Regions from separate parts of the Klebsiella sp. Sb-30 genome, predicted to be linked through region 1. Evidence: predicted binding sites of a transcription regulator. Region 1 holds the regulator's gene; the other holds the start of a gene.
What was found. Region 1 encodes CRP, which controls carbon source genes, mostly activating them, when cyclic AMP is high. Its sites were predicted from a motif close to ATGTGANNNNNNTCACAT; they were not measured.
Positions count from the first base shown of each region.

Region 2: rbsD (D-ribose pyranase) is a predicted target of CRP. The motif match lies at 1,670-1,687, and genes of this name have one in related genera.

Region 1 covers NZ_CM172749.1:436,318-439,470, forward strand. The annotation lists gene AC236I_RS01965 (YccS/YhfK family putative transporter) at 1-1,303, opposite strand, end outside; gene crp (cAMP-activated global transcriptional regulator CRP) at 1,356-1,988, opposite strand; gene AC236I_RS01975 (OsmC family protein) at 2,295-2,699, shown strand; gene AC236I_RS01980 (phosphoribulokinase) at 2,780-3,153, opposite strand, start outside.
Region 2 covers NZ_CM172749.1:5,341,608-5,344,760, reverse strand. The annotation lists gene kup (low affinity potassium transporter Kup) at 1-1,588, shown strand, start outside; gene rbsD (D-ribose pyranase) at 1,774-2,193, shown strand; gene rbsA (ribose ABC transporter ATP-binding protein RbsA) at 2,204-3,153, shown strand, end outside.

The DNA.
Region 1 (3,153 bases):
CCGGGACATGGAAGTGCAACGCCAGTCCGGCGATGGCCAGACCGGCAAGCGTACCTGCCGCCCGATGGACGATACGTACCCGCGTCGCGCCGTAGCCGTTTTGGGTTACAAAAAGCACCGTCATCAGGATCCAGTAAGGCTTGGGAAGGTTCAGGGCACTTCCCATCAGGCTCGCGGCCGTTAACATCACGCAGATACGCGCAGCGTTACGTAACGCCGGTGATTTTAACGAGAGATAGTTTTTTAGCGCGGGCAGCAGCGGCAGACGGCGCTCTTTATCCGCCATCAGGTTGCGAGCGTACAGCGGGCGCTGGGTACGCAGCACCCGGGCTATTCGGCTGAAGTGCCAGGCGCAGAACTGCCCTACCGGGTTGTCCGGATGCTGCCAGGCAATTTTCTCCAGCGCGCCGATCTGCTTATCCATGTTAAAGCGCCGCGGATAGCGGTGGTACAGGATGTCATCGGCCAGCACCCGCAGGCGAGCGGCAACGGTTTGCGCGTTCCAGCGGATCACCGCCTCGGCATGGCTGCGTTCTACCAGTTTTTGTACTTCTTCGGGTTGGTGCAGGCTGACGGAGATATGTTCCTGCAAATCCAGCGCCATCTGAAACGCCCGCAGCAGGCGCTTGTGGTCATTGCGCTGGTTCGCCGCCAGCATATGCATCTGCTGGTAGCATTGGGTGATCAGGTCCACCACCTTCTGCTGGCGCGTGAGCAGCGGCGGCAGTGAAGTGGTGGGATCGATATGCTGGGTCAGCAGGCTGTATTTGGCTTCGCAGTAGTTAGCCAGCTCGCGATAGAGCAGGCTCAGCGATTCGCGCAGCGGCTGCTCGCGCCATAGCCAAAACCAGAACCAGTTAAACAGACCGTACCACAGCGTCCCGAGGGCGTAGATCAGCAGTGGCTCCCAGACGGGCATGTTTCCGGCAAGGCTCAGGGTAAAGATCGCGGCAATCAACGAAGCGGGCAGAAGCCTGGCGTGCAGAGAGCTGATCTCCGCCGTCACGCCGAGCAGCAGCGCCAGGCCGCTGAGAATCAAAGGTAGCGGGATCGCCTGCTGAAGCAGAAGCTGGACGACCAGACTGCAGCCGGCGAACAGCGAACCGCCAATAATCAAGCGTTTAAAAAAACGTTTGTGCGGCGTATCCAGACCGGCGACGTTACAGCAGGCGGGCACCAGCGAGAACAGCAGACCTTGCTGTAAATGACCGAGGAGGAGGCCGATTGCGACAGGCAAACACAACACCAGCGTTTGCCGCAGTGCATAGTTGACTTCCGGGTGGTAAATCAGCCTGCGCCACATAGAGGGAAAACAAAAACGGCGTATTGCGCAAGCAATACGCCGTTTTATCGACTTAACGCGTACCGTATACGACGATAGTTTTACCGTGTGCGGAGATCAGGTTCTGATCTTCCAGCATCTTCAGGATACGGCCAACGGTTTCGCGGGAACAGCCAACAATCTGACCAATTTCCTGACGGGTAATTTTAATTTGCATACCATCAGGGTGGGTCATCGCATCCGGCTGTTTTGCCAGGTTCAACAGCGTCTGAGCGATGCGCCCGGTGACGTCGAGGAAGGCAAGGTTACCCACTTTTTCTGAGGTCACCTGCAGACGGCGAGCCATCTGCGACGACAAGCGCATCAGGATATCCGGGTTAACCTGAATGAGCTGACGGAATTTTTTGTAGGAGATTTCGGCCACTTCACATGCGGTTTTCGCACGTACCCAGGCGCTACGCTCCTGGCCTTCTTCAAACAAGCCTAATTCACCGATGAAATCGCCCTGGTTGAGGTAAGAGAGGATCATCTCTTTACCTTCTTCATCCTTGATGAGCACAGCCACAGAGCCTTTGACGATGTAGTACAACGTTTCTGCTTTTTCACCCTGGTGGATCAGCGTGCTTTTAGATGGGTACTTATGAATGTGGCAATGAGACAAGAACCATTCGAGGGTAGGGTCTGTTTGCGGTTTGCCAAGCACCATGCGCGGTTATCCTCTGTTATAAGCTATCTCCGGGTGCCGACACTACACGGCATCCGGGCATGCAATCGTATTGTTTCCCTATGCCTGGGAAACGGGCTGGTGATTTTTCTTCAGCCTGTAATGTGAACTCCTCTGCATACATGCAGTACATCAATGTAATACTGTAGCATCCCGACTGTTTTAGCATAGCTTTTGCCGCATGTCTCCTGGTGTCTCGCTTCAGCATGATGCAGGTCGCCTTCCGTTGCGAGAATTGTTATGTACGCGTAATCTGTCAGGAAAATTGCAACCTTGGAGTTAAATTTTATGCAAGCTCGTGTGAAATGGGTTGAAGGGTTAACCTTCATCGGAGAGTCGGCGTCAGGTCACCAGATTCTGATGGACGGCAACTCCGGAGATAAAGCGCCAAGCCCAATGGAGATGGTGCTGATGGCGGCGGGCGGATGCAGCGCGATCGATGTCGTGTCTATTTTGCAGAAAGGTCGTCACAACGTGACTAACTGTGAAGTCAAGCTGACGTCTGAACGTCGGGAAGAGGCGCCGCGTCTGTTTACCCATATCAACATGCATTTTATTGTCACCGGCAAGGAGCTGAAAGATGCGGCCGTCTCCCGTGCGGTGGATCTGTCGGCGGAGAAATACTGCTCGGTGGCGCTGATGCTGCAAAAAGCGGTGAACATCACCCATTCGTTTGAGGTGGTAGAGGCGTAATGCCAGATACCCGGTGGCGCGATGCTTACCGGGTTGACACCGTCTTGCAGGCCGGCGCAAGCGTAGCGCCGGCCGCGAATTTAAATTGCTTTACCTTCCATCAAACGCTCCACCAGCGGCGTCATGATGAGCTCCATCGCCAGCCCCATTTTCCCGCCAGGCACCACCAGCGTATTGATATGCGAGATAAACGAGCCCTGTAGCATCGCCAGCAGCCAGGGAAAATCGATATCCGGTAGGTTGCGGAAGTGGATCACTACAAAGCTTTCATCCAATGACGGAATGCCCTTCGCCGCAAACGGGTTGGAGGTGTCGACAGTGGGGACGCGCTGGAAGTTGATATGGGTGCGCGAAAACTGCGGTGTGATGAAGTTGATATAGTCTTCCATTGAACGGACCACGGAATCCATCACCGCTTCACGGGAGTGACCTCGTTCACTGGTATCGCGGATGA
Region 2 (3,153 bases), 480 kb from region 1:
GTCCGCGCGAATGACGTCGGTTCTGGTTATTCTTGGCCTGATCGGCGGCAGCTTCTTCTATGGCGAAGTGGTGATTACGCCAGCGATTTCGGTGATGTCGGCTATTGAAGGGCTGGAAATTATCGCCCCTAATCTGGATACCTGGATTGTCCCCATCTCCATTATCGTGCTGACGCTGCTGTTTGCTATCCAGAAGCACGGCACCAGTATGGTCGGCAAGCTGTTCGCGCCGATTATGCTGATTTGGTTCCTGCTGCTGGCGGTGCTGGGCGCGCGCAGCATTATCGCCAACCCGGAAGTGCTGCAGGCGCTAAACCCTTACTGGGCGGTTCATTTCTTCCTTGAATATAAAACCGTCTCTTTTGTTGCGCTGGGCGCGGTGGTGCTGTCCATTACCGGTGTTGAAGCGCTGTATGCGGATATGGGGCACTTTGGCAAACTTCCGATTCGCCTGGCCTGGTTCTCGGTGGTGCTGCCCTCGCTGGTGCTGAACTACTTCGGTCAGGGAGCGCTGCTGTTGCAGCACCCGGAGGCGATCAAAAACCCCTTCTTCCTGCTGGCCCCTGAATGGGCGCTGATTCCGATGCTGATCATTGCGGCGCTGGCGACGGTTATCGCCTCGCAGGCGGTAATTTCCGGCGTCTTCTCGCTGACTCGCCAGGCGGTTCGTCTGGGATATCTGTCGCCGATGCGGATTATTCATACCTCGGAAATGGAGTCCGGACAGATCTATATTCCGTTCATCAACTGGCTGCTGTATGTCTCGGTGGTGATCGTGATTATCAACTTCGAGCACTCTTCGAACCTGGCGGCGGCATACGGGATCGCGGTAACGGGAACCATGGTGTTGACCACGATTCTCTTCACTACGGTCGCGCGTAAAAACTGGCGCTGGAATAAGTTCGTTGTCGCGCTGCTCCTTATCGCCTTTATGAGCATTGATTTTCCGCTGTTCTCGGCCAACCTCGATAAGATTGTTTCCGGCGGCTGGCTGCCGTTAACCCTGGGTCTGGTGATGTTCACCGTGATGACGACCTGGAAAAGCGAGCGTTTCCGTCTGCTGCGTCGGATGCATGAACACGGTAACTCTCTGGAAGCGATGATCTCTTCCCTGGAGAAATCACCGCCGGTTCGCGTGCCGGGGACTGCCGTATATATGTCCCGTGCGCTGAACGTGATTCCGTTTGCCCTGCTGCATAACCTGAAGCACAACAAGGTGCTGCATGAACGCGTGATTCTGCTGACGCTGCGTACTGAAGATGCGCCTTATGTGCATAACGTCCGCCGGGTGCAGATTGAGCAAATCTCACCGTCGTTCTGGCGCGTGGTGGCCAGCTACGGCTGGCGCGAAACGCCAAACGTGGAAGAGGTGTTCCACCGCTGCGGGCTGGAAGGCCTGAGCTGTCGGATGATGGAAACCTCCTTCTTTATGTCGCATGAATCGCTGATTATCGGCAAACGGCCATGGTATCTGCGTTTGCGCGGAAAACTGTACCTCCTGCTGCAGCGTAACGCCCTGAGGGCGCCGGACCAGTTTGAAATCCCGCCAAACCGGGTGATTGAACTCGGTACCCAGGTCGAAATCTGATGCTCTGAAGCCCTTCCACGTGAAGGGCTTTTTTTGGTTTTTTGCCCCGCTTCACTTTTCCTTCCCGGCGTTTGCGAAACGTTTCGATGGCGATCACATTTCTCTCTTCTGGTGATGGTTTTTCGCGCGTGTATTGACAATACTTGCGACAGCGAAACGTTTCGCTAATGGAGCAAAAGAGAAAAATGAAAAAAGGCACCGTACTTAACGCTGATATTTCTTCGGTTATCTCCCACCTGGGTCATACCGATACGCTGGTGGTCTGCGATGCCGGTTTACCGGTTCCCCGCAGCAGCGCGCGCATCGATATGGCATTAACCCAGGGCGTTCCCTCCTTTATGCAGGTTCTGGAGGTGGTGACGGCGGAAATGCAGGTTGAGGCGGCGATCCTGGCGGAAGAGATAAAAACTCATAATCCGCAGCTCCATGCGACGTTGCTCACTCACCTTGAGCTGCTGCAGCAACACCAGGGAAACACCATTGAAATTCGTTACACCAGTCATGAGCAGTTTAAAAAACAAACCGCAGATAGTCAGGCGGTGATTCGCAGCGGGGAGTGTTCCCCGTATGCGAACGTTATTCTCTGTGCCGGCGTGACGTTCTGAGGTCGCCGATATGGAAGCCTTATTGCAATTAAAAGGGATCGATAAAGCGTTCCCTGGCGTTAAGGCGCTCTCCGGCGCCTCGCTCAATGTCTATGCTGGCCGCGTGATGGCGCTGGTCGGCGAAAACGGCGCCGGCAAATCCACCATGATGAAGGTGCTGACCGGGATCTATACCCGCGATGCCGGCTCGCTGTTGTGGCTCGGCAAAGAGATCACCTTCAACGGACCGAAATCCTCCCAGGAAGCCGGTATCGGCATTATTCACCAGGAACTCAATCTGATCCCACAGCTGACGATCGCGGAAAACATTTTCCTCGGTCGTGAGTTCGTGAACCGGTTTGGCAAAATCGACTGGAAAACAATGTATGCCGAAGCCGACAAACTGCTGGCAAAGCTGAATTTACGCTTTAACAGCCAGAAGCTGGTGGGCGATCTGTCGATTGGCGATCAGCAGATGGTTGAAATCGCCAAGGTGCTGAGCTTTGAGTCGAAGGTCATCATTATGGATGAACCAACGGACGCATTGACCGATACCGAAACGGAATCTCTGTTCCGCGTCATCCGCGAGCTGAAAGCGCAGGGGCGCGGAATTGTCTATATCTCTCACCGTATGAAAGAGATCTTCGAGATTTGCGATGATGTGACGGTCTTTCGCGACGGGCAGTTTATCGCCGAGCGCGAGGTAGCCAGTCTGAATGAAGATCTGCTGATCGAAATGATGGTTGGCCGCAAGCTGGAAGATCAGTACCCGCACCTGGATAAAGCGCCCGGTACGGTTCGTCTGAAGGTGGACAATCTGTGCGGACCGGGCGTTGAAAATGTGACCTTTTCCCTTCGTCAGGGCGAAATTCTCGGCGTCGCCGGGCTGATGGGGGCCGGACGCACGGAGTTGATGAAGGTGCTGTACGGCGCGCTGCCGCGCACCAGCGGTTCCGTCACGCTCGACGGCCATGAAGTGGT